3 regions of the Brevibacterium sp. UCMA 11752 genome follow, and region 1 is predicted to be linked to each of the others. Evidence: riboswitches for the same ligand, from Rfam matches in the RefSeq annotation. Region 1 holds a riboswitch; each other region holds the start of a gene.
The links. A riboswitch is a leader RNA that binds a small molecule or an ion and turns the genes downstream of it on or off. The one in region 1 is predicted to bind thiamine pyrophosphate.

Region 1 (10,503 bases):
GATGCCCTTGCGTGAGACGAAGTCCTCTTCGAAGGCGTTGTAGAGATCGAGGAGATCGGTTGCGCCCTTCGCCGCAACCATGTTCTCGAAGGCCTTGCGCATGGTCGGAACGCGCGAGTCGCCGTTCTTGTAGACACGGTGTCCGAAGCCCATGATCTTGGCCTTCTTCGCCAGGGCGTCGTCGATCCACGCCGATGCCTTGTCGGCGGTGCCGACCTCTTCGAGCATCGCCATGACGGCCTCATTGGCACCGCCGTGCAGGGGGCCTTTGAGGGCGCCGATGCCACCGGCGACTGCCGAGTACAGGTCGGCCGTCGTCGAGGTGATGACGCGGGTGGTGAACGTCGACGCGTTGAACGAGTGCTCCGCGTAGAGGATCATCGAGATGTCGAAGCAGCGCACGACCGCCTCGTCGGGAACCTCATCGAAGACCATCTTGAAGAAGTTCGCGGCGTAGTCGAGGTCCTCGGTCGGAGCGACCGGGTCGAGGCCATGGCGGCGACGGTGGTCGATGGCCACGATCGTCGGCAGCTGGGCGTAGAGACGCTCGGCCTTAGCCAGGTTGGCCTCTTCGCCTTCGACGTCTGCGTCAGGATCGACGGCGCCGAGGTAGGACACGGCCGTCTGCACCACGTGCATCGGGTGGCAGTCCTTGGGCAGGTCGAGGATGAGCTGGATCAGCTTGTCATCGACGGTGCGCTGTGAGCGCTCGCGGGCCTTGAACTCGTCGAGCTGAGCCTTCGTCGGCAGTTCACCGTTCCAGATCAGGTAGGCGACGTCCTCGAAGTTGCGCTGTGCAGCGAGTTCCTGCACGGGATACCCGCGGTAGGTGAGCGAGTTCGTTTCCTGGACTACCTTCGAAACGGCCGTGGTGTCGACGACGACGCCGGCGAGGCCCTTCTTGATTTCTTCGGTCACTGGTGACCCTCCTGTGAAAAGTTGAATACGGCTGCGTCAAAATCGTTGTACGCAGCGTAGTCGATCGTGTCGTAGAGGTCCGCACGGGTCTGCATTCCCTCGAGCAGGTCCACCTGGGTGCCCTGATCTCGAATGGTCTGCAGGCCCGATTTGATCGCACCCATGGCGAGACGCAGAGTTGTGACCGGGTAGATCACGACTTTGACTCCGACGTTCGCCAACTGCTCGGTCGTGAACAGTTCGCTCTTTCCGAATTCTGTCATGTTCGCCAAAATCGGAACATCCACGCTGCTGGCGAATTTCTCGAACTCGCTCAGGTCGCGCATGGCTTCGGGGAAGATCAGGTCCGCTCCGGCGTCGACGTAGGCCTTCGCACGATCGATCGCCGCGTCGAGGCCTTCGCCTGCACGGGAGTCGGTGCGGGCGCTGATGACGAAGTTCTCATCCCGACGGCCCTTGACAGCGGCGGCGATGCGTTTGCTCATTTCAGCGGCGGTGACAACCTCTTTGCCGTCGAGGTGGCCGCAGCGCTTCGGATTCACCTGATCTTCGAGGTGCATCCCCGAGATTCCTGCGTCTTCGAATTCCTGGATGGTGCGCGCCACGTTCATGGCTTCGCCCCAGCCGGTGTCGGCGTCGATGAAGGTCGGCAGGTTCGTCACCCGGGCGATGTTACGTCCGTGATCGGCCACCTCGGTGAGGGTGGTGAGTCCGATATCCGGCAGGCCCATGGCGGCGGAGAAGGCGCCACCGGAGATGTAGACGCCCTCGAATCCGGTCTGCTCGATGATCTGAGCGTTGATCGGATTGATGGCGCCGGGGAACTGGACGATCTGGTCACCGGCGAGGAGTTCGCGGAACTTTGCGCGGCGCTCGGCCGGCGTTGCGGTTGCCCCCAACATCAGAAGATGCCCTTCGAGCCGGTGTGCTCGAGTCCGTCGACGGTGAAGCTGAGTTCGGCGACACCCTTCGCGTCGAGGTTCTCGAGGTTCTCGGCCAGGTCGATGAAGCGAGTCTGCTCGGCACCGGTGAGGATGCCCTCGGACAGGGTCTTGAACTTCTCGATGTAGTTCGCGCGGGCGAAGGGACGGGCACCGAAGGGGTGCGCGTCGGCCACTGCGATCTCGTCGACCAGGGTCGTTCCGTCCTCGAATTCGATCTCAACGCGGCCGCCGAAGGCCTTCTCATTGGGATCGGTCGAGTGGTAGCGGCGAGTCCATTCCTTGTCCTCGGTGGTCTCGATCTTGTGCCACAGCTTGACGGTCTCAGGACGTCCGGCACGCTCGGGAGCGTAGGAGTGCTCGTGGTGCCAGCCCTGATCCTCCATGGCCACGGCGAAGATGTACATGATCGAGTGGTCGAGGGTCTCGCGGCTGGCCTTGGGATCCATCTTCTGCGGATCGTTCGCGCCGGTGCCGATGACGTTGTGCGTGTGGTGCGAGGTGTGGATGACGATGCGCTTGATCTTCGTCAGGTCTTCGATCTCGCCACCGAGCTTGCGGGCGAGGTCGATGAGCGCCTGGGCCTGGTACTCGGCCGAGTGCTCCTTGGTGTAGGTGTCGAGGATCGCGCGCTTGGCCTCACCTGCACCCGGCAGAGGAATGGTGTAACGAGCCTCGGGGCCCGAGAGGATCCAGGCGATGAAGCCGTCTTCACCTTCATAGATCGGGTTGGGCGCACCCTCACCGCGCATGGCACGGTCGACGGACTCGACGGCCATCTTGCCGGCGAATGCAGGAGCGTGTGCCTTCCACGAGGAGATCTCGCCCTTGCGGGACTGACGTGTCGCGGTGGTCACGTGCAGGGCCTGCTGGATCGCCTGGAAGGTGATTTCGGTGTCGAGGCCGAGCATTGCGCCGATGCCGGCTGCTGCGGATGGGCCGAGGTGGGCGACGTGGTCGATCTTGTGCTCGTGCAGGCACATTCCCTTGACCAGGTCGACCTGGATCTCGTAACCGGTGGCGATGCCGTTGATGAGGTCCTTGCCGCTGATGCCCTTGTGCTGGGCGACTGCAAGGACTGGTGGGATGTTGTCGCCGGGGTGTGAGTATTCGGCGGCGAGGAAGGTGTCATGGAAGTCGAGTTCACGAACCGCGACTCCGTTGGCCCAGGCAGCCCATTCCGGGGAGAAGTGCTCGCCCAGGGGCAGACCGAAGACGGTGGCTCCGGGTGAGTATGGGTGGGTCTGTGCCTGTTCACGGGCGTGCAGCGGGGCCGAACGGCGCACCGAGGCTGCGGCCACCGAGGCGTTGTCGATGACGCGGTTGATCACCATTTCGGTGACCTCTGAGTCCACCGGAGTCGGGTCTGAGGCGACCTCGGCGATCTTCCAGGCGAGTTGGTCTTCGCGAGCCAGGTTCTCTGAGCTCTTGTGCGTGCGGACTTCATGATCGATCATGGTTAACCCCTTCAAACGTCCTTGACCGTTCAGGTCTTCCAGTGGCTGACACAACTGTAGGCTACGTCACGTCACTGTCACGGTCTGGTCAGAATTTTATCTCGACATCAAGATACTTTACCCGACCGCACCGAGTTCCCACCACCCGGTCTCGCAATGCCGATCCGGCAAGATTCGCTGGCACGGCCGCGGTCCGGGAGAGCCGCGCAGCCGCGATATGAGAAAGCCGTGCAGAAGTGAGGAGCCATCCACGAGATGCGAGGCTCAGTCGCGCAGGGGTGACCCTGCGATGTCGAAGCGGTAACCGCCGAATTCACCGGAGAGCATGGGGCGGGCTTCTGCGATCGAGGCCTGGACTTCCGACAGCTGCAGGGACTCTCGGTGTGCATGCTCGCTCTCCCAGAGTTCGATGACGAAGATGGTGTCGGGATGATCATCACTGACTCCGACTTCATAGCTCAGGCAGCCGATCCGCTTGAGGTAGTCGTTGCGACGGGTGAGGAGAGCAACCAGGACGTCGCGCTGTCCGGGCAGTGTCCCGAGGGTGCCGACATTCGCGAAGACCATGTTCTCAAGGATACCAGCGGGAGTGAACTGCATCACGTGCCGATGTGCCACAATTGAGCCATGACGCGCACTGCTCTGGACTTCGACGATAACTGGTTCGACGATGCCGAGTTCGCTCAGCTGCGACGGCGACTGCCCATCCCCTATGTCAATGCGATTCCTGTGCGGGTGGGCGAATCGGGAGACGTCGAGAGGATCGGTCTCCTGCTGCGCAGCCTGGACGACGGAACACTGGGCCGAGAGGTCGTCGGCGGGCGGATCCGCTTCCACGAGAGCATCCGCACAGCGCTGATGCGCCATGCAGAGAATGACCTCGGACCGATGGCACTGCCGGTCATTCCGCCTGCGATCGCACCGTTCCACATCGCCGAATACTTCCCCACCGAAGGCTCCTCGCTCCTCCACGACCCTCGCCAGCATGCGATCTCAATGTGCTTCATCCTCGAAGTCCGAGGCGAGTGCACTCCTCGCGCGGATGCACTGAGCCTCGACTGGCTGACGCCGGAGGAAACGCTGCGCTCTGACATCGTCGGCGAGATGTGCCACGGTCAGGAGCACATCCTCCGCTACGCACTGGCGCATATGGGCTTCGCGATCTGACAATTTTTCTACACTCCGTAGAGGTCCCTTGGTAGACTGAGTCCACGAGGACGGTTCTGATGACGGGGCCATCGTCCTCGTCCGGGTACAGTCGGCCCCCACGGGAGGTCTGCCATGACTGCCGAGAACCACACCGCCGACCAAGCATCGATGAACCTCGGAATCCTCGTCGGTTACGACGGCTCCGAACTCGCCGCGCGCGCCCTCGAGTACGCGGCAGCCGAGGCCACTCGCCGCAGCGCCGCTCTCACCGTCGTCGCCGCTTATACCGTTCCTGCGATGATCTATCCGAACATCGCATCAATGCCGGAGGAGAACGAGGAGCAGGCCTCACTCCGAGCGGTCGAGAAACTCCTCGGTGAAGCGGCCGGACTCCTGCGAGACCACGTAGGCAAGGTCTCCTACCGCGCCGATCGGGGAGACGCGGCCGGGGTGCTGAAAGATCTGAGCGCACACGCACGGACAGTGGTGGTGGGCGCGAGAGGCCGCGGCGGATTCATGGGCCGAATTCTCGGCTCGGTTTCCACAGCACTGCCTGCCCACTCCCACTGCCCGACCATCGTGGTCCCGGGCCACCGAACGGAGACGGATGATGCCCCGGTGGTCGTCGCCGTCGACGGCTCGGATGCCGGACGTCTGGCGATGTTCACCGCCGCCGAGGTGGCCAGCTCCCGAAGCGCCGCCCTCGACATCATCTCCGTCCTCCCAGCCGGCGAGGAATGGCTCTACTGGTACCCCGAACTGGAGCTGAGCGCCGAGGTCTCCGTTCGGAGGAAGAAGCAGCTCGAGGCAGCGCTCGAGGCCGAGGTCGCGGCAGTGGCTCAGCAGTTCCCCGATCTGCAGGTCGATGCCGAGGTGCCCATCGGAGACCCGACCGAGGTTCTCGTCGAAGCCGCAAAGACCGCACAGCTGACTGTCCTCGGCACCCGCGGACGCGGAGCAGTCCGAAGTGCGCTTCTGGGCTCCGTATCCCGTGGAGTCCTCCACCGCGCGGACGGTCCGATCATGGTCGTCCCGAGCTGAGCCGGCGGCGTCAGCGCAGACCGCGCAGGCAGCGTCAGCGCAGACCGCGCCGGTAGCGTCAGCGCAGACTGCGTCGGCGCCTTGACATGAACAGCAGCACCGCGCCGATGATGATTGCGGTGGCACCGACAATGATCGGCACACCGAGCTGAGTGCCGGTGCGCGGGAGATCGCCGGCGTCCGCATCTGCACCTACGTTCGCCGAGGTGGCACCCGAGCTGGCCGCAGCAGAGGTGGCATTCTCCTGCGCACCGGCTTCCACGCCGGCAGTCGTGCCGTCGGCCTCGTTTGTGCCGTCCGTCTCGTTTGTGCCGTCAGACTCGTTTGTGCCGTCAGACTCGTTTGTGCCGTCAGACTCGTTTGTGCCGTCAGTCTCGGTCGTACCGTCGGCTTCGGCGGTGTCCGAGCCCGAGTCAGCTTCAGTCCCGTCTGAGCTGGTGGCCGCATCCACGCTGTCCGCGCCGCCGCCAGCGTCCGCACCGTCGGCTTCCGCGTTCGCATCTGCTTCCACGTCGGCTCCCGGCTCTGGAGCGTCATTTCCGGCGCGGGTGATCTCGACATCGTCGATCTTCTCGGACGCTGCCTGCGCTTCCGGCTCCTGTGCACCGCCTTCTGGGACCTCATAGGTCGTTGCCTGCAGAGCTTCGTCACTCACCCGCACTCGGGTGAAGGCCGGGGTGTCGTTGTGCACGCTCTTGGCCTCCCATTCCAACCCCGGAACGTAGTCGTAGTACTTCGAACCCGAGGATGAGGTCAGCGTCAGGTACATCGTCTGCCCTTCGTCTTTTTCCTGCTCGAAGCCGGCATCGGAATCTTCGACCTTCTTGCCCTCGGAGTCCATGAGGAACGTCCGGTTGTAGATGTGGTCGTGACCGGACACCACGAGGTCGATGTCGTTGCGTGCAGCAACCGGTGGAATCGCCTCACGCAGCTTCTTCACATCAAGGTCGCTGTTATGCGTCGCGGTCGAATAGATCGAGTGGTGGAAACCGAGGACCTTCCACCGGGCCTCGTCGCCGTGGGCCTTGACGACTTCGTCGATGAATTCGGCGTGCTCGTCGGTGTCATGACTGTTCGAATTGATGTTGATGAACAGAACCCCGGAATCGATGAACCAGTAGTCCCCGCCGGAGGTGATGGCTCCACCTTCACCGTGGTCCTGACTGACGTTGGGCCGATTGAAATGCTGCTCATACGATTTCGATGCGACATCATGGTTGCCGATCGTCGTCGCCTGCGGAACAGTTGTCATCGCCTCAGGTGCCAAGTACTCCTCGTACTGGCCCTGGTCATTGGCGGAGTTCACCTGATCGCCCAGAGAGTAGACCAACCGCGGATCCTGCGCTGTCCCCAGCGCCGAGGTGAGCGTCCTGTTCCAGCCGGTCGCATCGTCGGGGTTGCCACCACCGGCACCGATCTGCGGGTCGCCGAAGACAAGGAACTCGCTGCCCCCGCCCGCTGTCCCCGTATCGAACTGCGCCACCGGTGAGAAGCCGTCATCCTCGCTTCCGACCTGGTAGACGTATTCGGTGTCCGGCTCCAGCCCGGTCATAATCGCATGGTTGTAGTGGCGTTTGAGATCAGTTGAGAGCCCGGACTTCGTCGTCGTGGCGCGCTTCGCATCGGCGGGAAGCGCCGAACCCTCAAGTTCGGAAGCCTTGGCCCAGCGGACCTCTCCCCCGCCGGAGCTCTCACTCATCCACGACAGGTTGCGCGTTCGCTCGTCGGCTCCGACTTGGAGGACGGGATCGGTGATCGCGGATGTCCGTTCCTGGCTCTTCGCGGTGGGATCGCTGCTGAGCAGCTGTTCCTGGGCATGTGCCGGAATCGGTGCCGAGACGAGCACGGCCAGCAGCGTCAGTGCGGACAGGAAGCCCAGTGGCCTGATCAGATGATGTTGTGTTTTCACCCGATCATTCCTACCCGCCGGTAATGAAAGCCTCGACCCCGACGGGCGGCCGCCGAGTCAACGGCAGGTGAACTTTTCGCCACGGGGCACTGCCGTGAACTGTTGTACAGTTGGCCCTACACGACAGGGGAGCGCCAATAGGGGCGCTGAGAGTGCAGATGAAGCTGCAGACCCTCGAACCTGATGCGGCTAGCACCGCCGAAGGAAGTCGAGACTCTTCTACCCCTCCTTGATATGAGGAGGCACAATGCCAGAAACAGCCGCGCCTGAATCCACTTCGAAGACCGCGCGAAACCATTCCCACGCACCGACGACGAAGCAGTGGCGGGTCGTCGACTATGTCGTCACCGCTGTGCTCGGGATCAGCGTCGGACTCATCTTCTGGGTCCTGGCCCTGAGCTGGAAGGTCCTCGAACTCGGGTTCCAGGCTTTCCCTCCCTCGATCGGCCTCATCGCCGGGCTCTGGGTCCTCGCCGGGCCGTTGGCCGGGGCCATCATCCGCAAGCCCGGTGCCGCACTGCTGTGCGAGATGATCGCCGCCATCGTCGAGGCCGTGCTGGGCTCCCACTTCGGCGCTACCGTCCTGCTGTCCGGGCTGGTCCAGGGCCTCGGCGCCGAACTCATCTTCGCAGCCTTCGGCTATCGCAAGTTCAACCTGTGGGTCACGAGCCTGGCCGGCCTCCTGGCCGCCGCGTTCATGTCCGTGAGCGAGAACATCATGTACAACGCCGAATGGCAGTTCGGCTTCCAAGCCGCCTACACGGTGTGCGCCGTCATCTCCGGCGTCGTCATCTCCGGCATCGGCGCCTGGTTCGCCTACCGCGCGATCGCGAAGACCGGGGCGCTGAGTTCCTTCGCCTCCGGTCGCCTGCGCTGATGGCCCTGCCAATCACTGCCCGCCGGTACTCGTGGCGCCACGCCGATCGCGAGCAGCCTGCGTTCGTCCCCCTCGACCTGCACATCGACGCAGGTGAGAAGGTGCTTCTTCTGGGCCCATCCGGGGCTGGCAAGACCACCCTGCTGCATGCGATCGCCGGGGTCCTCCCCGCCGAATCCGGCGAAGCCGCCGGCGAGCTGCTCATCGGTGACCTGCCACCCGATCCTCGCCGAGGTGAGACCGGGCTGGTCCTGCAAGATCCCGATTCGCAGGTGATCTTCTCCCGCGTCGGCGACGACGTCGCCTTCGGGATGGAGAACCTGGGACTGCCTGCGGAGATCATCGATGCCCGCGTCTCCGCCTCGCTGCAGACGATGGGTCTCGACCTCCCCCATGACCATCCCACCGCGGCACTGTCAGGAGGTCAGAAACAGCGGCTGGCACTGGCGGGAGTCCACGCGATGGCACCACAGGTGATCATCCTCGACGAGCCGACGGCGAATATCGATCCGGACTCGGCCGCCTCCGTCCGTGATGCTGTCCTCGATACCCAGGCGGCCACCTCGGCGACGATGATCATCGTCGAACACCGGGTCGAACTGTGGCTCGATCATGTGGACACCGTGATCGTCCTCGGCCCAGATGGGCTGCTCGCGCAGGGCACACCGAGTTCGGTCTTCGGTGATCCCGAACTCGCCGAGGTGCTTCTCGAGTGTGGAGTCTGGGTGCCGGGAACGACAGAATCCTTGGCAGGAGACGATCGGAATCCGGTGGAGTCCGTATCAAGAGCTGCTGCTGTGGCTACCGGAGAGGTCGTCCTCCAGACCGAGCAGCTCAGCGTTGCTCGACCGAGGGTGAAGGCTCCGGCCGCGACCGGTCTCGATCTGTCCATTCGGGCTGGTGAGGCCGTGGGTATCGTCGGCGCCAACGGGGCCGGCAAGTCGACGCTGGCCCTGACCTTGGCCGGCCTCATTCCCGAGTTCGGTGGAGAAGTCGCCGCGCTGGGCTCTCTGCGGGCTGGGGCTAAACATGACCGGCCCTTCCGCTGGCCCTCAGCATTTCTGGCTCCTCGCATCGGGATGGTGTTCCAGGAGCCGGAGCATCAGTTTCTGCGCTCCAGCGTCGCCTTAGAGCTGGCGCTGGGTCCGCGTCTGTCCGGATGGTCAGCGGGCCAGGTTGAGGAGCGTGTCGTCGAGCTGCTGCAGGCGCTTGGCCTTGAGACTCTCGCCGAGGCGCATCCGCAGGGGCTTTCGGGAGGTGAGAAGCGGCGCCTGTCGGTAGCGGCCATGATGGCTCCCCGACCGCAGGTCCTCATCGTCGACGAGCCGACCTTCGGTCAGGACGCCCTGACCTGGGCAGGGCTGGTCGAGCAGTTCCTCGATGTCCTCGCACGCGGATCAACGGTGGTCGCCATCAGTCACGACCATGCCTTCCTCGACGCGATCGGTGCCAGACGCGTCGTCCTCGGCGGTGCCAAGCAGCCCACAGCGGAGAAGACCGGAGCTGGAGACATCCAGGAGGGGCGAGAGTTTTGAGTGCACCAACACCGTCACCGGCCGCAGTTCACGATCCGGGCCAGCTCATCCCCCTTGTGCGCAGGACGGCGCTGGTCAGGTGCAATCCGCTGACGAAGATCGCTGTGGCGCTCATCCTCATGGTCGGGACGCTGCTGAGCATCGACATGGTCTCAGCAGGAATCGTCCTCGGGTTCTGCCTGCTTGCGCTGCCGGCGACGGGACTCGACCTGCGGGCGGCGCTCCTGCGGTTGTGGTTCCTGCCTCTCGGTGCACTGTTGGCCGCGTGGGGCACAGCGATCTTGGCGGAGAAGACAGGTGCGGTGGTCGTCGACGTCGGTCCGATCCTGATGACAACTGATTCGCTGGAGGCTGCGGCGGCGATCTTCCTGCGAGCCCTGGCGCTGGCGATTCCGCTCATCGTGCTCGCCTCCACCATCGATCCCCGTGACTTGGCGGATGCGCTCGTCCAGCGGCTGCGGCTGCCCGAGGTGGTTGTCGTCTCGGTGCTGGCGGCCAGCAGACTGCTCGGTCTCCTCGTCAGTGAGTGGCAGACCCTGGCGATGGCCAGACGGGCCAGGGGCATTGCCGGCGGTTCGATCATCCGGCGCACGCGCAGTCTGTTCGCCGGCATCTTCGTGCTGTTGGTGCAGTCGATCCGTCGCGGCACCACCTTGGCGATGGCTATGGAGGGCCG
Region 2 (10,503 bases), 570 kb from region 1:
ACCACCTCGGCAATGAGCTTCTGTTCATCGGCGACCACGCTGATTCGAATCGTCGACGCATTCGCGTGCTTGACCACATTGGTCACCGCCTCCCGGACGACGAAGTACGCAGCGGATTCACTGGCCTGCGATACCCGGCGGGTGGGGACGGCGGTGAGGGTGACCGGGATCGGGCAGTGATCGGCTACCCGGTGGAGGACGGTGCCCAGACCGTGTTCGTCCAGTGCTGTGGGATAGACCCGCCAGGCGACCTCGCGCATCTCATCGATGAGATCCTGGGACTGCACGAGAGCGTCGTCGAGGAGGGCGCTGACCTTGTCCTGATCCTTCGCTCGTTGGGCACGTGCGATGAGCACGGACAGAGACACGACATTCTGCTGCACTCCGTCGTGGAGGTCCCGCTCGATCCGGCGCCGCTCCTCGTCGATGGCCATGACCACACCGTGACGGGTCATGAGAAGTTGGGTGATGCGGGTGTGGGGCGCGTTGGGGCGGCTGGTCTCGGTGAACCTGGAGTCGATTCTGCCGTGCAGCCAATTGGCGAACTCGGCGAGGACGATGACCCCGATGAGGTTCGCGGCTCCATAGAGCACTCCGACGAACAGCGTCGGCTGGTTGATGGTCCAGAAGTCGAAGCCGATGGTGATGCTGCCGCCGATGAACAGTCCCTGGATGAGCGAGCCGATGGTGACGAGCAGGAAACCCGTGAGCAGATTGAGCACTGGAATGGCGATGAGGCCGGCGACCACACCGTTGAGGACGAAGAAGCCGCGCTTCATCGGGTCCGAAATCGGGTCCGAACCCATGAGGATGCCGAATCCCCGCTCCTGCCGGGAACGTTCCCAGGCCAGGACCCTCCGGCTCAGTCGCGAGGCCGGGGTGGGGATCGCGGCGAGCAGCAGCGGAAGGCACAGCAGCACGCCCCACAGGATGCCCAGCACCGAGGCACTCCAACGTGTGACGAACATGCGGGATTCTCGGGGAATCCGCGCGGTCAGCGACGTCGGCCAGGGCATAGGTCGATCGTAGCAACGCCGGGCGCGAAGTCCCATGGGTCCGACCGCAGTCTCCGTTTCCGGTTTTCCGCATTGTCACTCCGGGCTCCTGCAGGCGAGACTGCTCTTCGCCGCGTTCCGAGCTCGCCTGTCGGTCAATAGCGTGGATGAGTATGGACTTCGCTTTCGACATCCTCGCCGCAACGCTCGAATCGCCGTGGGTGTACCTCCTCGTCTTCGTCATCGCCGGCCTCGACTCCCTGTTCCCGATCGTGCCCTCCGAAACGGTTCTCATCACCGCGGCGGCCTATGCGGCCACCGGAACACCGAACCCCGGCGGACTCCTGCTGGCCGGAGCAGTCGGTGCCCTCACCGGTGACTTCGCCGCCCACCTTGTCGGGCGCGGGGGTGGGGCGTTGGCGTCTCGGTGGACCCGGCGTCCGCGTGCACGTCGGCTCCTCGAACGCACCGAGGAGATATTCGCCCGCCGAGGCGGCGCTGTGCTCATCGCGGGACGTTTCGTTCCCGGCGGACGCACGGCCACCACCGTGACCTCGGGGATGCTGAAGTATCCGGTCCCTCGATTTCTCGCCTTCGATGCGACAGGGTGCCTGGCCTGGGCGCTGTATTCGACGGGCATCGGTCTGCTCGGCGGTGTGCTGTTCGAGGACCAGCCGCTGCTCGGGGTGGGATTGGGCATCGGCATCGCACTCACCATCACCGGTGTTGCTGAACTCACGCGCAGACTTCTGGCCAGGAGGAAAGCCCGATCAGAGGGGGATCGAACGGCACACCGAGACTCTGCAGATTGGACAGTCCCAGCCGTTGACGTGGCATCATGAATGGGATGTCTCAAGGTCTCGTGTGGTATGTCAGCTATGGGTCGAACATGCATCGTGACAGGCTCGCCTGTTACCTGCAGGGCGGCCGTCCCCCAGGTGCGTTCGTCACCTATCCCGGCGCTCGGGACTCCGCTCCGCCGCTGGCAGAGATAGGCATCGAACTTCCCGGATCCATCTACTTCGCCGGCACCTCCACCGTGTGGGGCGGCGGAGGAATGGCCTTCTATGACCATCACGTACCAGGCCCCACACCGGCCAAGGCATATCTCATCACGGCCCAGCAGTTCGCCGATGTCGCCGATCAGGAGATGAACCGGCCGCCTTCATCGGACAACCCGCTGGAGACACTGGCCTGCGAACTTCCCGTCGGCTCCGCCCACTCGGTGGGGCCAGGCGGATACGAGACCCTTCTGGTTCTCGACCGCGCAGATTCGATCCCGATGGTGACGTTCACAGCTCCGCACGGATCGGATGCAGTCACCCACACCATCCCCGGTGAACCGTACCTGACGATGCTGCGCCTCGGCGTCGAAGAGGTCAGTTCTGTCTCGACCGTCGGTTCAGTTTCGACGCTCAACTCTGTCGCAGCGACTCCCCCGCCCGCAGCTGCACAAGTGTGAGGTCGAGCAGGGGTGTCTGCACACCGAGGTCAGCGGCTGTTCGCGCGAGGTGGCCGAGGATGTGCTCGGTTTCGCTGGGCAGACCCGAGGTCACATCGCGATAGAGCGATGAGGTGAATGACGAGCCCTCGGCGGTGAGCATGGCCAGAGTCATGTCCCTGACCTCGGCCGAGACCGGGTGTCCCCCGGCGCTCGCAACGGCTTCGAGCTCGTCGACGATTCCCACGATGTGCGATTGTCCGCCAGCCGCCATGATCGCTCCGACCGGGGCCCGGAACAGGCAGGTGACGACTCCTGCCGCGGCGATGAAGATCCACTTCTCCCACAGGGCGTCCGTGATGTTCTCAAGGATCTGCAGTCTGTAGCCGGGAACGTCAAGAGCCTCGACGATGGGATCGGGGACGACTCCCCCGTCGAGGTCGCCGATGGTCATGATAGCCAGGTCGGTCATCTGGTGGATGGCTCCGTCCTTGATCGTTCCGACGATCTTGACCAGACCGCCCAGAACCTGGCCGGGGAATTCCTCGACCAATCGCTCGATCTGAGCCATGCCGTTGAGGAACGGAATGATCAGGGTCTGCTCCCCCACTGCGGGTCTGATGTCGTCGATGATCGATTCCAAGCCGTTGGCCTTGACCGCGACGATCACGAGGTCGAAGGGAGTCGAATCCTGGCGATCGGCAGCGGCGGAGTCGGCAGCTGCCGGATCAGCCTGGGCGAGGTCGGCGGCGGTGAGGACGGGGATGTGATTCGTCCGGTCCTCACCGGGGGCGACGAATCGCAGGCCGTTGGCACGCATCGTCTGCGCTCGTGCCTCGCGGACGAGGAACGTGACATCGCGATCTGCTTCGAACAGGCGGGTGCCGAACGCCCCGCCGGTCGCGCCGGCTCCGGCGATGAGTATCTTCACTGTGTGCTCTCCCATGTCAGATAGATTCCTTTGCTGTTGCGCCGCGCGCTGTCACAATGCCTGTTTGAGTTCCGCAGCCGCGGCCGCGGGGTCCTCTGCTGCGGTCACCGCACGGACGACGACGATGCGCTGCGCACCGGCGGCTCTTACCTCCGTGAGGCGCTCGACGGCCGAGATCCCGCCGATCGCGAACCAGGGCTTGGACGCGCTGGAGGCGAGCGCGCGCAGGGGGTCGGTGCCGATGGCTGGTCTGCCGGGTTTGGTAGGGGTCTCCCACACGGGACCCAAGCAGAAATAATCGATCTCGGGATCCGCCTCGGCGGCATCGGCCTGGGCAATGGAATGGGTCGAGCGGCCCAGGATCACATCCGGGCCGAGGACCGCGCGGGCCTGTTCGCTGGTGAGGTCGCCCTGGCCGACGTGGAAGACATCGGCGCCGACGAGGAGGGCCACATCCGCGCGGTCGTTGACGGAGAAGAGCTTCTGGTGCCGGTGGGCTGCGTCCCTGAGCACCTCGAGTGCTTCGATCTCGGCCCGGGCTTCGAGGCCCTTGTCGCGCAGCTGGATGATGTCGACGCCACCGGCGTAGGCGGCATCGAGGAACTCTGGGAGATCGCCCTGCACGCTGCGGGAATCGGTGCAGACATAGAGCCTAGCCGTGCGCAGCCGGTCAAGACGTGTGCCCCTGTCTGTGGCTGTATCCGTGTCTTGGAGTGCGGCGTCCATTGTCATATCTGCGGCCATGCTCCTAGAGTAGAGGAGTTCGCGGGAGCCTCATAAAGGGGCTGAGAGGGCTTTGTGCCGACCGTTCAACCTGATGCGGATCATGCCGCCGGAGGGAGCAGCACGTGCACGTCATCGTTGTGGGAGCTGGAATCATCGGCTTGTCCACCGCCTGGAATCTGCGCCGACGCGGCGTGCGCGTCACTATCGTCGATCCTGCCCCTGCCATGGGTGCCTCCCATGCGGCGGCGGGAATGCTGGCCCCGGCCGCCGAGGTGGTGTGGGGGCAGTCGCCCCTGTATCCGCTCATGCGTGCCTCGGCGGACCTCTACCCGGACTTCGCCGCCGAGCTGACTGCCGCCTCGGGCCATGACCTGGGACACTCGAGCACCGAGACCCTCGTGTGTGCCGGTGACCGGGCCGACCTCGCCTCCCTGCGTGAGCTCATGAACCTGCAGTCCTCTGCCGGTTTCGACGTCTCCCTCATCGCGGGCTCCCGGGCCCGTGACCTGGAACCGTCCCTGGCACCCGGGGTGTGCGGAGCCGTCACGATCCCCGGAGATCATTCGATCGATCCCCGTCGAGTCACCGGTGCACTGACAGCCGTCCTCGGTGATGACATCGTCCGGGCCTGCGTCACGGGTCTGCTCAAGGCAGCAGGGCGCACTGTGGGCGTCGAGCTCGACAATGGGACGAGGTTAACTGCTGATCAGGTCATCGTCGCCGCTGGCGCTTCGTGCAATGACATCGTGGGGGTACCGACGCTGCCTCTGCGCCAAGTATGGGGTGAGGTGATCAGACTCCGGGCGCCGAAGGCCCTGGCCCCACTGCTGACGCGCACGATCCGCGGTCTGGTCAATGCTCGGCCCGTCTACATCGTGCCTCGTCCCGATGGCGAACTCGTCCTCGGGGCCACGAGCCGTGAGGACGGCCGGTCGGGAACCAACGCCGGCGGAGTCCACCAGCTGCTTCGTGATGCAGAGCGCCTCGTCCCGGCCATCCTCGACTGCGAGATCACCGACATCACCACCCGCGCCAGACCGGGCTCACCCGATGACGTGCCGATCATCGGACGCATCGATCCCGGCTGTGTGGTGTCCACCGGCTTCTTCCGGCACGGCATTCTCCTCGCCCCGCTGGGTGCAGGCCTCACCGCCGACCTTGCCACCAGAGCCGACACCTCATGGGCGCCATCGGGGTCACTGGAAGCAGTGGGACCGGAACGCTTCGATTCAGAGCACCCACCGGCGGACACACAGGACGCTCAGCAGCACACCGTTTCGATTCAGCAACCAGCAGGGAGTCATCCGTGACCGACACCATCACCATCACGCTCAACGGCGAGCGCCACGCACTCGCCGGTCCCACCACAGCCAAGGACCTCATCTCCGGCATCGTCGACAAGGAGATCGGCACCGACGGCACCCCCGTCGACGGCAGTCGCCTGGGCATCGCGCTCGCCGTCGACGGTGAGGTCATCAGGCGCGGACAGTGGTCGGGCTTCACCCTGGCCGAGGGCCACAGCGTCGACATCGTCACCGCAGTGCAGGGAGGCTGATATGACCTGGAACGTCGACGAAGTGACTCTGAACTCCCGGCTCGTCATGGGCACCGGCGGCGCAAGTTCGCTGAGCATCCTCGAACAGGCGCTGGAAGCATCGGGCACAGAACTCACGACCGTAGCACTGCGCCGCTACGACGGCACTGCCCAGGACTCGGTGTTCGCCCTGCTGCAGCGTCTGGGTATCCGCATCCTGCCCAATACGGCTGGATGCTACACGGCCAGGGATGCTGTGCTGACTGCCCGATTGGCCAGGGAAGCTCTCGAGACGAACTGGGTCAAGCTCGAGGTCATCGCCGATGAAGAGACCTTGCTGCCCGATCCGGTGGAGCTGTTCCGGGCCGCGGAGGAGCTCGTGCTCGACGGCTTCACGGTCTTCGCCTACACGAACGACGATCCGGCCCTGGCCAAGAGGCTCGAGGATGCCGGGGTTGCTGTGGTCATGCCTGCCGGTGCTCCGATCGGCAGCGGGCTGGGTATCCTCAACCCGCACAACATCGAGACGATCGTCAGCCGCGCCCAGGTGCCTGTGATCCTCGATGCCGGAATCGGCACCGCCTCTGATGCGGCTTCGGCGATGGAGCTCGGCTGCACCGCCGTCCTGTTGGCCTCCGCGGTGACCCGGGCACATGATGCCAGCGCCATGGCCCGGGCGATGTCCCTTGCCGTGGAGTCCGGTCATCTGGCTGCCCATGCCGGGCGCATCCCCAAGCGACCGTTGGCCCTGGCCTCATCGACCTTCGACGGGATGGTGACCCCGAGATGAGCGAGGCGAACAATCCGGGCCCGCTGGTCGAACCGAGTGATTCTCTGAGCCCGCGGGAACTTGAACACTACGCCAGGCATCTGAGCCTGCCCGGAATCGGGGTCGAAGGACAACGCCGGTTACGGGCCGCCTCGGCGCTGGTCATCGGTGCTGGAGGGCTGGGCGCCCCGGTTCTGCACTACCTGGCCGCAGCCGGGATCGGATCGATCACGATCATCGACGACGATGTGGTCGAAGCCTCGAACCTGCAGCGCCAGGTCCTCCACCGCGACGCTGATATCGGGCGGGCCAAGGTCGATTCCGCCCGTGACGCCCTGCTGCGCCTCGATCCGCTGCTCGAGGTTCACGCTATTGCGGACCGGTTGAGTCCCGACAATGTGCTCGAGCTGTTCGGTTCCCATGATCTGGTCCTCGACGGTGCGGACAACTTCGCGACCCGCTACCTGTCCAATGATGCGGCCGAACTCACCGGCACCCCACTGATCTGGGGCACGATCTTTCGCTTCGCCGGTCAGGTGAGCACCTTCGTTCCCGGGCACGGGCCGATGCTGCGCGACCTGTTTCCCGACATCCCCGAGGCCGATTCCGTGCCCAACTGCGCCGAAGGCGGTGTCCTCGGGGTGCTGTGCGGCACCATCGGTTCGGCGATGGCCACGGAGGCGGTGAAACTCATCTGCGGCATCGGCACTCCCCTGATCGGTCGCCTGCTGCGCTATGACGCACTGGAGTCCGACTACTCCACGCTGAGGTTCTCACCGGACCCTGATCGCGAACCTGTCACCGACCTCGCCGAGGTGGCAGTGGCCTGCGCAGCTGCCCGTACAGAAGGAGACGATGACGGTGCAGATCGGGAGGACGAGATCAGGGTCGATGAGTATCTGGCTGATCCTTCCTCCGCCCTCCTCATCGATGTGCGGGCCGATTGGGAGCGCCAGCTGGCATCGATACCCGGATCCGTCCACCTGCCGCTGGGTGCGCTGCAGGTCGAGGGGTGGGCCTCGGTGGAAGCTCTTGTCACGCAGCTGCCTCACGAGGTCGTCATCCACTGCAAGTCAGGGGCCCGCTCCGCTCAGGCCGTACAGCTTCTGCGCGATGCGGCACCCGAGTCCGTGCGTCTGCGGTCCCTGGCCGGCGGCATCGATGCGTGGTCGGCCTCAGGGCATGAGACGGTTCAGTCGTCTGGCCAGACCGCGGTGCCCGGCTCTCATCACACGTGAGTGCATCCACGTTGCCACGGGACGCAGCATGCGAATCGACGAGCGCGAAGTGGTCACACACCACACGGAGCTGATCGTGGTGATCGGGCCCGTCTGCTCCAAGGTCCACTCACCGATCCCTCTCAGATCACCGGTGGCTAAGAACGAGACGAAGCGCGGCGGGCCTGTGTCCTGAAGTTCGATTCCGAATCTCAAGGAGACACCGATCGGGCTCTGCACCTGAATGTCGGCGCGGCTGCCGGGCACGATCCTGTCATCGGCGGGGACCGCCACGGGCAGACCCGGCCACCACTGCGGCCACGACTCGACATCGGAGAGCACGGACCACACCTCTGTCGGACTGGCATCGACCCTCCACGTGCTTTCGAAATGGAAGGGGGCTGACTCACCGGCGTGCGGTCGCACGTGCTGATGAGTCTGCTGCCCGTATTCGTGCGTCATGGGTCTCCCGATGGTTGTGAGTCGACGGGCGCTGATTCGCCCGTTCTGACTCGACGGTAGTGTGGACAGCGTGATTGAGGAAGGTTTCACCAGCTCCCGCCGACCATCGCCCTTAGGCGGACGAAAGCCGACGAAGGACGACCTCGCTGCGTTCGCCACTGACAATCCCGACGCCATCGATGACGTTCTCCCCGGGCGCCCGGGTGAACTCTCGATGCTCATCGTCGGAATCAACCCGGGCCTGTGGACGGCCGCGGTCAATGCACCCTTCGCCCGACCGGGCAACCGCTTCTGGCCGTCTCTGCATCAGGCAGGTCTGACCGATCACCTCGTCGACGCTTCCCTGGGCCTGGCCGTCGAGGACGAGGCACAGCTGCTGGCACGCGGCATCGGCATCACCAATCTCGTGGGACGGGCCACAGCCCGGGCCGATGAGCTGGACAAGGACGAACTGCGCGAGGGTGCGGCCAGACTTGTCCGCCGACTCGACGACATCCGCCCCAAGGTAGTCGCAGTCGCTGGGATCACATCGTTCCGGATCGGATATTCGCAGCCCAAGGCCCACCTCGGCGAGCAGGACACGTCTCTCATCGATGGCTGGCCCGAGGACATCAACCTTCACGTCGTACCTCAGCCCAGCGGTCTCAATGCCCATTATCAGGTTCCGGACTTGGCCCGGATCTGGCGTGAGGTGTGGGAGAGCATCGAGGACTGAGCAGCTGCTCTGATGCGGTCGTGACCGATTGCGTCTAGTGCGGTGGAGCGAAATGCTCCCGACAACGTGCGACATAGGATTCGAGGCCCCCGACATGGCTGGCATCGATGTCTGTGGCACTCGGTTCCGAGGCGTCGACACTGAGCCCGGGGGTGCCCACACGTTGGTGGAAGACGGCATCCCTGCCGCAGATCGTGCACACAGCGGTGAGTTTGAGAACGTCCTCGGCCACGGCCATGAATGTCGGCATCGGTTCGAAGGGGCCGCCGTCGAACGTCACGCACAGGCCTTCGACGATGACTGCAGCACCACGTTCCACGAGGTCGAATACGGTCGGTACCAGGTCAGGTCCGAAGAATTGGGCCTCGTCGATGGCCACCAGATCATAGTCCTCGGCGCGAGCGACCGCGGCGAGGGACTCGACGTCACCGACGGGTACCGCAGGAATGTTGATCCCGTCGTGAGAGGTGATCGTCGACAGATCGGACCGTGTGTCGAGAGAGTGGCTGAGGACGAGCACATTGACCCCGGCGATCTTTGCTCGCCGGACGCGGCGCATGAGTTCCTCGGATTTGCCTGAGAACATGGGGCCGGCAATGACGTCGAGACGCCCTGCCGGCGAAGGCGAAGCAACTGGGTTCAAAGGCATGGCGCCAGCCTACGCCGCGATGTTCCGTCCTGACAGTGCCCAGCTGTCGTGATGGTGCTCAGGATGCGGCACTGGGGTGCACAGGATGCGGCGATGGTCAGTCGTCGACGGTGACCTTCTTCGATTCGACGTCGACGGATACCTCGATCTCCTCCCCCTTGTCATCGAAATCGAACTGGTATTCGATACGGTTGTCGTCGGATTCGAGCTTCCATCCGTCGAGTCGGCCCGAGCCCTTGCCCTGAGCAAGCTTGAGCGCCTCGTCGAAGGTCATCGGGTCATTCAGGTCGATGGCCTGCTCTTTGTCGTCCGAGGAGTCCTTCTCCGTGTCGACGACTTCACCGGTCTCAGCATCGATCTCGATATCGAAGTCGGTGGAGCCGGCGATGACCTTGACCTCGTACTGCCAGGCCTTGTCGCGTTCGTCGAAGTCGAGTTCGATGCCGTGTACGGTGCCGTCCTTCGCTTCCTTCTTCGCCGTGGCAATAGCATCCTCGGGTGCCACTGATGGTGATTCCCTGCTCAGATCAGCATCAGCGGCCAACCCCGAGGAGCTGGTTGTCGTCGAGCCCTGCGACTTCGTGTCTTCAGCGCCGCTATCGCTGCCGGCATCGTCATCGCCTGCTTCAGCGTCGTCTGATTCGTCGTCGTCAGAGTCGTTCTGGGCCTCAGGTGACTCTGAGGTTTTGCCCTCGGTCTCCGAAGCCTGACCATCACCTGAGTCCCCACTTGAACAGCCGGTGAGGGCGAAGGCGAAGATCATGGTTCCTGCAGCGGCTCGCGTGGCCCATCTCTGTGTCTTCATGCTCTCAACGGTAACAAGGAGGTGCGCCCGCTGCCCCCTTGCTAAGAGGATTCTCATCCTGGTCAGCGCCCTAGTCAGTCGAGGCAGAACTCGTTTCCCTCGGGATCGGCCATGACGATGAATCCTGTCTCCATCGGCGGGTTGGGATCGACCCGTTCGAGACGCTGTGCGCCCAGCTCCTGCAGACGCTGACATTCGACTTCCAACGCCTGCATCCGTTCGCTGTTCTGCAGCCCGGGGGCAGCACGCACATCGAGAT
Region 3 (10,503 bases), 1.9 Mb from region 1:
GCGACCTATTACACCTCGTTCGACAACAAGAAGATCGGCAACCTCCAGGGCCAGGCCGTCCTCGACGGGCTCAAGGCCGAGGACAAGGACCCGAAGTCGGGTCCGGTCTGGATGGTCAACGGCGATCCGAAGGACCCGAACGCCGCAGACTTCAAAGCCGGTGCCGAGGAGACCCTGAAGAAGGCCGGTGTCGACATCACCGAAAGCCACGACACCCTCGATTGGAACCCGGACGACGCCCGCCAGTGGGTCGAAGGTCAGCTGCAGAGCGCGGACAAAGAGCCGATCGCCATCTACTCAGCCAATGACGGCACCGCCGGTGGTGTTCTCGCCGCCACCAAGAAGGCCAAGGTGAAGCCGGTCGTCACCGGGCAGGATGCTGAGGTCGACGGTCTGCAGAACATCCTCAGGGGTGACCAGTACGCCACGATCTACAAGTCGATCCCACCGCAGGCTGAGTTCGCTGCGAAGGCAGCCGTTGCACTTGCCGGAGGTGAGGAACCGAAGGGTGGTACAACCTATAAGGACACTCCGACGGACTTCGTCGAGGCCAAGGTCGTCACGAAAGACACTGTGAAGGACATCGTCGGGGATCAGATCAAGGCTGAAGACATCTGCACCAAAGACGTGAAGAAGCTCTGCGAAGACGCCGGCGTCAAGTAGAAATCGGCGAGTAGGAATATATGAATTCTCAACCCAACGATCCGGCGCCCGCGAGTACGCGGGTGCCGGAGACCGGAGCCGAACCAGTCCTCGAGCTGCGCGGAATCAACAAACGATTCGGCGCAGTCCAAGCTCTGACCGATATCAACCTGACCATCGGCCGCGGTGAAGTCGTCGGCCTCGTCGGCGACAACGGCGCCGGCAAGTCCACCCTGGTCAAGGTCATCGCCGGAGTCCACGGAGCCGACGAAGGTGAGATCATTCTGGGCGGACGATCCCAGAAATTCGCAGCGCCGAAGGACGCACAGAAGGCGGGAGTCGCCACAGTCTTCCAGGACCTCTCCCTCTGCGAGAACCTCGACGTCGTGGCCAACCTGTTCCTCGGCCACGAGAAGACCCGCGGCGGTGTTCTCGACGAGGTCACCATGGAAGCAAGGTCGTGGGAGCTGCTGCGCAGCCTGTCGGCGAAGATCCCCAGTGTCAGGGTGCCGATCGCGGCTCTCTCCGGCGGTCAACGTCAGACGGTCGCGATTGCCAGGTCCCTCCTCGGCGAACCCTCGATCGTGATGTTGGACGAGCCGACCGCGGCCCTCGGCGTTGCGCAGACCGCCGAGGTGCTCAACCTCATCGAGCGGCTGCGTGAACGTGACCTCGGAGTGCTGCTGGTCAGCCACAACATGGCCGATGTCCAGGCCGTGTGCGACCGTGTCCATGTTCTGCGTTTGGGCAAGGATGCCGGTGACTTCCCAGGTGACGAGCGCACGGACGTGCTGGTCGCCGCGATCACGGGAGCCAACGACAACGTCGTGACTCAGAGAGCGACCCGGAGGGGTGAGCGTCGATGACCCGCAACTCGTTCATCACCGACGAACGCATTTCGAGCGAGGGGTTCCTTGCGACATTCGTTCGTCGAGTCAAGGAGGGCCAGCTCGGCTCATTCCCAGTGATACTGGCGCTCATCGTCATCGTCGTCGTCTTCCAGTCGGCGAACAGCAAGTTCATCTCACCGGCCAACTTGGTCAATCTCTCCACACAGGTCGCGTTCTTGGCGATCCTGGCGCTGGGCATCAACCTCATCCTGCTCCTCGGTGAGATCGACCTGTCGTTGGCTCAGCTGGGTGGACTCTCTGCCTCACTACTGGGTGTGCTGGTGGTCAGACAAGGGGTCCCGCCCCTGATCGCGCTGGTCATCATGCTGGTGTTGGGCCTCGTCGTCGGAGCGATCCAGGGGTGGTTCTTCGCGGTGGTCGGCATCCCGGCCTTCGTGGTCACACTGGCCGGTCTGCTGGCGTTCACCGGACTGACTCTGACGACCTTGGGAGTGCAGAAGAACCTGTCGATGGCCGATACCTTCGCCTTCGACTTTGCCAGCTTCTACTTCCCAGCCATCTGGGCCTACGTGTTCGGAGCAGTTGCAGTCATCGGCTTCGGTGCCGGGATCATCTACTCGAAGCTGCGCCGTCACAACGAGGGACTCGACAGCCCGAGCTGGACCTCGGTGATTGTGCGCATCGTGCTGCTGGCAGCCATCGTCTTCGGCTTTCTCATCCTGGTCAATCAGGACTTCGGACTGGCGATGCCGTTCTTCCTCATGATCGTCATCGCGATCGGAATCGACCTGGTGCTGCGCAAGACCAAGTACGGGCGTTCGATCTACGCTGTCGGCGGCAAGGTCGAAGCCGCCAGGCGCGCAGGTATCAGGGTCACCTGGGTGCGCATCAGCGTATTCATGGCCGCCGGTGTTCTGGCAGCATTGTTCGGCTTCATCAAGACCGGTGTGACGACAAACGCGGGATCGACGCTGGTGAGCACGCAGGACCTGCTCAACGCGATCGCCGCCGCGGTCATCGGCGGCACCTCGCTGTTCGGCGGTCGCGGCACAGCCTGGGCCGCCGTGCTCGGTGCCCTGGTCGTCGGTGCCATCAACAACGGTCTGTATCTCATCGGCTTCAACTCCGATGCCCAGCAGATCATCACCGCGCTCGTCCTGCTCACGGCCGTCGTCATCGACGCCCTGAGCCGCCGCGGACAACGCTACGTCGGACGCGGTTAGCTGCCGAGAGACGCAGATAGCCCCGCTCGATGCGGTAGCGAAACGTCGAGAGCAGAGCTGAGCCTCGAGAGCGCACTCCCTGGAGTCTGCTCTCGACGCTCAGCTCTGCTCTCAATGAAACCTGTTCCTCGCCGAGGTGGGGCTGAGGTTCCAGCTCGGCAGTCCCGGGGCCGCTGCATCAGCCCTTCTCGGGCGCCGGCATCGGCGGTGCTGGGACTGAGCTGATACAGTCGTGGGCAATGACATGGGGTGCCTGACGCCGTTCGCGTGAGGCTGAGAGAACACCCATCGAACCTGATCTGGGCCATACTAGCGAAGGGATCGTCATGGTTGACTTCGACCTGCGTTCTGCCAATACACGACTGCGTGCGAACAATCCACTGATCCAATGCATCACGAACACCGTCGTGCAGCAATTCAGTGCCAACGTGCTCCTGGCCATCGGCGCCGCTCCGGCGATGCTCGACCACGATGCCGATGCCGCACAGTTCACCCGCATCGCCAGTGGACTGCTGGTCAACTTCGGCACCGCCACGAACCAGCAGTTCCTCGCCGCCGACGCCGCCATCGACGCAGCCAACGAAGACTCCAAGCCATGGGTGCTGGACCCGGTGAGCATCGGAGCCGTCGACTTCCGCACCACGCGAATCCGCCGCGCGGCGAACTCTTCACCCACAGCCATCCGCGGAAACGCCTCCGAGATCGCAGCCCTGGCCGGCATGGGTTTGGGCGGGCGAGGTGTGGATTCCACTGACGAAGTTGATGCGGTGATTCCCGCCGCGGCCGCACTGGCCCGGTCCACGGGTGCCATCGTTGCCGTCTCCGGACCAAGGGACGCGATCGTCGCTCACATCGACGGTGCCGATCGTGTCGTCCGCCTCGACGGGGGTCACTCCTATATGCCACTGGTCATCGGCACCGGCTGCTCACTCGGCGCAGTCACCGCTGCCTATCTCGTGGGCGCAACGACCGCCTCGGCGAGGTTCGAGGCCGTCGTCGCCGCCCACGCTCACTTCAAGGTTGCTGGTGAAGCTGCCGCTGAGGGAGTACGCGGACCCGGCAGCTTCTCCGTGAACTTCCTTGACGTGCTGCACACGGTAACGGGCGAGGAGCTGGCAAGGATCCAGGTCGAAGCAGGCACAGTCGCAGCAGGCACAGTCGCAGCAGGCGCCGTCGGGGCCGACGCGGTCGGGGCCGACGCGGTCGACGGAGCACAGTCATGAGCCCCTCGATTCCCGAGGTGAATTCCCGCCTGGCCGGTATCGACGCACGCCTGGCCGGAATCGATACTCGGCTCTACCTCGTCACGGACTCGGCCCAGTGCCGAGAAGCCGGACGCAGCGTCGCCGATACCGTCCGCGAAGCTGTGGCCGGGGGAGTGGGGATCGTGCAGGTCCGGGACAAGGACATCGACGACGATGCGTTCTACACGCTGACCTGCGAGGTCATCGCCGCAGTCGACAGCGCGGTGGCCGACAGTACGAGCCTCGACTCCGCTTCGGCAGGCGCGGAACGCAGTGTGCCCATCGTCCTCAACGACCGCGTCGCCGTCGCCCAGCGCCTCCTTGCCGAAGGTTCGCACGTCCACATTCACGTCGGACAGTCGGATACTCCGGTCGAACAGGTGCGCGAACTCATCGGCCCCGAACCGCTCATCGGCCTGTCGGCGGCCAACAGCAGCGAATTCGCAGCCGCCCGGGACTCCGGCGTTGTCGACCTCGTCGGAATCGGGCCTGTCTACGACACCACGACGAAGACCGATGCACCCGATGGGATCGGGCCGGACCGCCTCGGCGAGCTGGTGAGCGAAGCAGAACTTCCGGCGGTCGCCATCGGAGGAATCAGCACTGCTCGTGCCGCCGAACTGCGCGGCCGGGGACTTGTCGGGATCTGTGTGGTCTCGGCGATCTGCCGCGCCGAGGATCCGCGTGCTGCAGCCGAGGAACTGCTCGCACAATTCGGCGACGGACGTGCGGAGGCAGCGCGATGACCACGCGTCCACCCATCGCACTGTCCATCGCCGGCACCGACCCCAGCGGGGGAGCCGGCATCCACGCCGACCTCAAAACCTTCACCGCCCGCGGAGTGCTGGGCACCACGGCCATCACGGCTCTGGTCGCGCAGAATACGCACGGCGTCTCTCGGGTCTACGGAATCGATGATGACTTCGTCTCGGATCAGCTCGACAGCGTCCTGGACGATATGCCCGTCGACGCCACGAAATCGGGGATGCTCGGCTCACGGTCTCTCGTGGAACTCGTCGTCGCGCGAGCGGCCCAGAGCCACCTGGGCTTCTACACCGTGGACCCGGTCATGGTCGCGACCTCCGGGCACCGCCTCCTCGAGGTCGATGCCGTGGCCGCGGTCCGTGACCACCTGCTGCCGGTCTCCGACCTCATCACCCCGAACCTGCCCGAGGCGGCGCTGCTGATCGGTGACGATGAGCCGGTGGCGCAGAATCCGCAGGAGATGTTGGCCCAGGCCAGACAGCTTGTCGACCGCGGGCCTCGCGCGGTGCTGCTCAAGGGCGGGCACGCGATCGAGGGTGATGTCGCCGACGTTCTCGTCACGGCCGAAGGCACGGTCACCGAGTTCACCCACCCGCGAGTGGCAACCCCGAACACCCACGGCACCGGGTGCACATTGTCGGCCGCAATCACCGCCGAGGTGGCCGTGCTCAAACGTGAACGTGCAGTTGACGAGGTGGGCCCGGATCTACTCCACGAAGCCGTCGACAATGCCCTGAACTATCTGGCCCGCGCCTTGAAATCCGCCGCGAACTGGCAGGTCAGCCTGGATCCGAAGGGCGCTCACGGTCCCGTCGACCATCAGGTCGACATCGTCCGCCGCTAGAACAACCAGCTAGACACCCGGATGGCTTGCCATCCGGGAACCGCACAATGACGCTTCGGGGCCGCCGTGGTCCCTTGAATATGGGAGATATCAATGACGACAGACTTTTCCGCAGGACCTCAGACCACTCAGCTGTGGGACCGGGTGCGACCAATCGTTGAGGAGATCGAGAGGCTGCCGTTCCTCGGCCAGCTGGCCGACGGCAGCTTGGACGTGAAGGCATTCACGAACTACATCATCCAGGACGGGATCTACCTCACCGGCTATGCCAAGGCGATGTCGTTCCTCGCTGCGCGCGCCAACGACCGTGACGCATCACGATTCTGGGCCAGCTCCGCCGCCGAAGCGATCTCGGTGGAAGAGGAGATGCACGGAGAGCTGCTCGCCGATTCTCGCCTGGCCGCAGCCCACGAGGACCTGGTCAACAGCGGGGCCGGATTCCGAGCCTCACCGACGACCATGGGATATGTGTCCTACCTCGTCGCCACCGCCGCCAGCCGCTCCTACGGTGAAGGTGTGGCCGGAGTGCTCCCGTGCTTCTGGGTCTACGCGCATATGGGCAAGGTGCTCGTCGAGCGGGCCGGAGCGATGAGTGCGGACCACCCGTACCGGACCTGGGTGCAGACCTATGACTCACCCGAGTTCGACGAATCGACCCGGCAGGCTGTCCAGCTGCTTGAGCAGGAGCTCACCAATGCCCCCGCCGAGGTGGCCGCACAGATGCGTGCCACCTTCGAGCAGGCCTGTGTGTACGAACTTCACTTCTGGGCCTCGGCGCATGCGCTGCAGGACTGGGACGCCGGAGTGTTCGTGCCGCAGAGCTGAGCACCATTCGTCAGTGACGAGGCTTGGCCGGGATCTGCGGATCTTGCGGTGTAAAGCTCGGTCCGGCAGATCGTCTCGGTTCATCTTTCGGCCTATATTTCGGTCTATCTTTCGGGTGTGAGCTCGCGGTCGTCTCTGCCGCCGGGTTTGAGACGGCGGAAGAGATTCCACATTGCGATTGCGACGATGGCAAGGAAGACGCCGGTCGGGAGGACCAGAAGGCCATCCGGCCACGATTTGCCGATCCCGACGCTGAGCGTCTGCGCCAGAGACAATGCAAACAGCAGAGCACACGCGCCAGCAGTGATTCGCATGAACTCCATCAGACAGTCGACGAGATAGACCCGTTCGCCGCGTTGCAGCCAGTACTCCTTGTGAGGAATGTTGATGAGGCCGATCGGCAGCTTCTCAAATATCCAGCGGATGGAGAGCACCACTGGGATGCCCACTCCCAAGGGAACGAGTCATCCGAAGACTTCACCCTTTGGCGACCAGTCGTCGGGCTGACTGTTTGCCCCGAAATGGCTCGGCACCTGGTCGGGTGCGTTGAACCAGAACCAGAAAGCGACACCGATGAGGACCAGGAGGGACGCCACTGCGAAGAGCAATGCGGCGGTTCCAGGGCGTCGGCTCGTGTCCGGCTTCGTTGAGGAAGGCACATTGCAAGGCTATCGGGTGCCGGGTGCCGGTTATCGGGCATCGGTGATCGGCGATCCCGTTGAGACAGATCAGGCCGGGTGGTTTCCTGACGGTCCGCTTCTGCCCGGGGCGATAGGCCCCAACAAACCCATTGCGTGCCATCCGCGACGCAGAGTGGTCCACAGGAGAACATGGTCGACTTCCATCAGGGGCACGCGGTCGTGTCTCGGACAGGCAAATCGTCCGACAAAGAAAACAATCGTGGCGAAGCACACCCCGATGATAAACAGAATAAGCAGATCCATGACGGCCTCCTCACGCCCGTATCGAATGCGTGTCTCCATTTTCCACCCGGGTAGAAGAGAAAGATAGGGCCACCTTGCAAGAAGTGGCCTGCGTGCCGCACTCGGTTCCTCATATGCGTTTGCCCGCGAGATCATCGTCACCGAAGTCGGAAGTGACCATGTGGCCGAGATGATACTTCGACCGATTGGGGTTTTACGTCCTGACCTGGGGTGTTGCGAGTCTTTCCGATTTTTGAGCCAGCAATTGATACGAGAATTGAGGAATGAACGAACTGAAATAGAAACTCAGGGTGCAATTGGGTGAAATGAATGTATAATTAAGGGAAGAGCAACGACGATGTTGGCGAATGGACTTCAGTACCATGACTCTCACCCCCGACCGCACACCAGGAAACCCGGAAGAGCGTGACCCACGCCCCGGTCACGGTGATGCTGTGGCGGGTTCAGGTGCCGCTGATGCTTCGTCTTCTGCGGGAGAGTCGTCCTCTTCGGCAGTGGGACAGCAGTCTCTGTTCGACCAGCTCAAAGACTCCAACCTCGACCTCACCGGCCACCCACTGGCGGGCAAGTTCGAATCCCTCGCGGCCGTGCCGACTGGTAAACCAGAGGTATCGAATGATCGCGGTCAGGCGAACGAAGATGTGGAGCCGACAGCCAGCACTTCGGACGCAAGCGTTTCGGAGGCTGGGTTTTCGGGGGCCACAGAGACCACCCAGAGCACCGATCCGGTGGCTGGCGACGGCAGTGGCAGCGAAACCAGCAGCCCGAGTCCTCATCCTCTGCTTTCGAGCGAAGAGTGGACAGATCTGTCACGGTTCGCTCCCGAAGTCACGACCAGCCTCACCGCGCTCAGCGGACTCAAGGACGGGCTGCGATCCTTTGACCGGCCGATGGGTCCCGATGATGCGATCAAACTCATCGACGGACTCGAAGCACTGGGCCGAGTCAACGAGGCCCTATCAACTCTGGCTCTGGCCGTGTGTGAACGAGTCGGAACGCCCACCGACTATGGTGCGAAGACAACGAAGGCCCTCATCCAAGACAGGCTCAACATCACCGCCCGGGAGGCCAACCGTCGGACCGATATGGCCAAGAGCCTCGGCGGGAGAGTCACTCTGACCGGACAAGCACAGCCACCACTGTTTCCCCTGGTTGCTGATGCCTTCAATGAAGGTAGACTCTCAGCCGATCAGGCCAGGGTCATCAAAGACTGTTTGACGAAGCTGTCCACGTGGGTCAGTCAGGATAATCGTGATTATGCCGAGTCGACTCTCGTTGAGAAGGCCCCGAGCGTGCGGGTCCATGACCTGCGGGCGATCTTCGCGCGGATCCTGGCCCATATCGATCCCGACGGTCAAGAGCCAACAGATGCCACGGATCGGACCATGTACAAGGTGACTTTGCATGCTCGTGATAATGGTGATTGGGAGATCTGTGGTCTCCTGGACCCGGTCACGGGTGGTGTCCTCAATGGGTTGCTGACGCAGAGAACGAAGATCGCGAAGAGCGTTGAGGGCAGTTTAAGTGCGGGTGGATCCGGTACGGAGTCTGGTGTCCTCGAAGACGGAACTCTCGTTGACATGACGGGTCAGCGACTGTCTGCCCAGGAGTGGATCTACGAACGCTTCGCGACTCTCATTGGCCGGATCGATATGACGCGGACCGGTCAAGGTTCGCCCTACGCTCTGGTGGTCACGGCAAAGGCTGAAGACCTCGCCAACGGGACTGGTGCTGGGGTGACGGGGACTGAGAATCCGGTCCCCATCAGTGAGCTTGTCCGTCATGGTTTGAACGGGGCGGTGTTCTTCGATCTCATCTCTGACAAGGCGAAGACGATGCAGGTGGTCACGGAGAATCGGTTTGCCAATGCCAAGCAGATCGCGGTTCTCACGGCTCGTGATCAGGGGTGTACGTTCCCCGGGTGTGATGCTCCGCCGGGGTGGTGCGATGCCCACCATATTGTTGAGTGGGCACAAGACGGTAAGACGGATGTCAATAATATGATGTTGAGTTGTTCTGCCCATCACCATCTTTTGGATAGGTCGGAGTGGGAGACGGTGATGCTCAAAGACGGGCGTCCTGCGTGGGTGCCTCCGGCATCGATTGATCCGGCCAGGCGGCCGGTATTGCATGCGAGGTTCGTGGCTCAAGACGTCATCGACACACTCTTCAACGAGTGACTCTTCAGGTTACTCAAGCCGCTCAGGCCACTCAGGTGTAGCTGAGAGCCAAATTCTTCACCGCCGTAGATACGGCATGCGCTGCTCGATGACCCTCTTCGCCGGTGAAGTCTGCCGGGAAGGTGAAGCGCACACTGGTCTTGGCGAGATCATCGTCGATGCCCAACCCCGTGAGCACATGCGATGGCTCATCTGAGCCGACGGCGCAGGCTGAGCCACTTGAGGCAGTGACGCCCAGGCGTTCAAGCTCGAGCAGCACGGCCTCGCCGCTTGTACCTGAGAAACAGAACGAGGCGTGATTCGGAGTGCGCAACGACTCACTGCCTGTGAGGAACGCCCCGGGAACCGTGGCCAGAACCTCGGCGATGAAATCATCTCGGATGGCTTGGACACGGCCGGCGGTTTCGGTCCGCTCCGCCTCGGCGAGTTCCAACGCGGTGGCAAAGGCGACGGCGAGGGCAACGTTCTCTGTTCCCGACCGACGCCCAGACTCCTGACCACCGCCGTGGATGAGGGGTTCGAGAGGGATCCGTGCACGAATCGCAGCGACCCCGATTCCCTTCGGCGCACCGACCTTGTGCCCGGCCAGGCTCATGGCGTCGACGCCGAGCCCACCCAACGGGAGCCATCCTGCAGCCTGCACAGCATCGGTGTGGAAGAACGCGCCGGCATCGTGAGCAACCCTGGCGAGGGCTGCAATATCGGCGACCGTGCCGATCTCGTTGTTCGCGTACCCCAGGCTGACCAGGAGCGTGTCCTCGCGCAGCGCCGAACCAAGTGCTTCGACCGTGATCGTGCCATCGGGTCCGACGGGCACCTCCGTGATCTCGAACCCGTGCCGCCGAACCAGGAAGTCCGCCGCGGCGAGCACCGCCTCATGCTCAAGGGCAGAGGTCACGATATGGCGCCGAGCTGGCCGACCATACGACGCCGCACCGGAGTCAGCAACGCCACCGAAGCCAGCAACGCCACCGAAGCCAGCAAC

Region 2: linked by a shared signal. The riboswitch ahead of thiO (glycine oxidase ThiO) and the one ahead of HU144_RS17190 (ECF transporter S component) in region 1 are both predicted to bind thiamine pyrophosphate.
Region 3: linked by a shared signal. The riboswitch ahead of thiM (hydroxyethylthiazole kinase) and the one ahead of HU144_RS17190 (ECF transporter S component) in region 1 are both predicted to bind thiamine pyrophosphate.

The regions. Positions count from the first base shown of each region.
Region 1 covers NZ_JACBOS010000003.1:3,801,305-3,811,807, forward strand. The annotation lists gene HU144_RS17155 (bifunctional 2-methylcitrate synthase/citrate synthase) at 1-918, opposite strand, end outside; gene prpB (methylisocitrate lyase) at 915-1,820, opposite strand; gene HU144_RS17165 (MmgE/PrpD family protein) at 1,820-3,316, opposite strand; gene HU144_RS17170 (putative quinol monooxygenase) at 3,581-3,883, opposite strand; gene HU144_RS17175 (DUF4916 domain-containing protein) at 3,944-4,483, shown strand; gene HU144_RS17180 (universal stress protein) at 4,598-5,506, shown strand; gene HU144_RS17185 (fibronectin type III domain-containing protein) at 5,565-7,415, opposite strand; TPP riboswitch at 7,531-7,639, shown strand; gene HU144_RS17190 (ECF transporter S component) at 7,663-8,292, shown strand; gene HU144_RS17195 (ABC transporter ATP-binding protein) at 8,292-9,827, shown strand; gene HU144_RS17200 (energy-coupling factor transporter transmembrane component T family protein) at 9,824-10,503, shown strand, end outside.
Region 2 covers NZ_JACBOS010000003.1:3,227,828-3,238,330, forward strand. The annotation lists gene HU144_RS14460 (sensor histidine kinase) at 1-1,016, opposite strand, end outside; gene HU144_RS14465 (DedA family protein) at 1,169-1,837, shown strand; gene HU144_RS14470 (histone deacetylase) at 1,843-2,457, shown strand; gene HU144_RS14475 (ketopantoate reductase family protein) at 2,411-3,382, opposite strand; gene thiE (thiamine phosphate synthase) at 3,419-4,099, opposite strand; TPP riboswitch at 4,123-4,226, shown strand; gene thiO (glycine oxidase ThiO) at 4,216-5,403, shown strand; gene thiS (sulfur carrier protein ThiS) at 5,400-5,648, shown strand; gene HU144_RS14495 (thiazole synthase) at 5,650-6,417, shown strand; gene moeB (molybdopterin-synthase adenylyltransferase MoeB) at 6,414-7,634, shown strand; gene HU144_RS14505 (SRPBCC family protein) at 7,572-8,075, opposite strand; gene HU144_RS14510 (mismatch-specific DNA-glycosylase) at 8,146-8,790, shown strand; gene HU144_RS14515 (thymidine kinase) at 8,825-9,439, opposite strand; gene HU144_RS14520 (PepSY domain-containing protein) at 9,537-10,244, opposite strand; gene HU144_RS14525 (VOC family protein) at 10,319-10,503, opposite strand, start outside.
Region 3 covers NZ_JACBOS010000003.1:1,910,638-1,921,140, forward strand. The annotation lists gene HU144_RS08525 (substrate-binding domain-containing protein) at 1-663, shown strand, start outside; gene HU144_RS08530 (ATP-binding cassette domain-containing protein) at 684-1,508, shown strand; gene HU144_RS08535 (sugar ABC transporter permease) at 1,505-2,716, shown strand; TPP riboswitch at 2,952-3,055, shown strand; gene thiM (hydroxyethylthiazole kinase) at 3,043-3,939, shown strand; gene thiE (thiamine phosphate synthase) at 3,936-4,706, shown strand; gene thiD (bifunctional hydroxymethylpyrimidine kinase/phosphomethylpyrimidine kinase) at 4,703-5,569, shown strand; gene HU144_RS08555 (TenA family protein) at 5,663-6,394, shown strand; gene HU144_RS08560 (hypothetical protein) at 6,499-6,843, opposite strand; gene HU144_RS08565 (DUF1648 domain-containing protein) at 6,859-7,053, opposite strand; gene HU144_RS08570 (HNH endonuclease signature motif containing protein) at 7,701-9,518, shown strand; gene HU144_RS08575 (cysteine desulfurase family protein) at 9,550-10,503, opposite strand, start outside.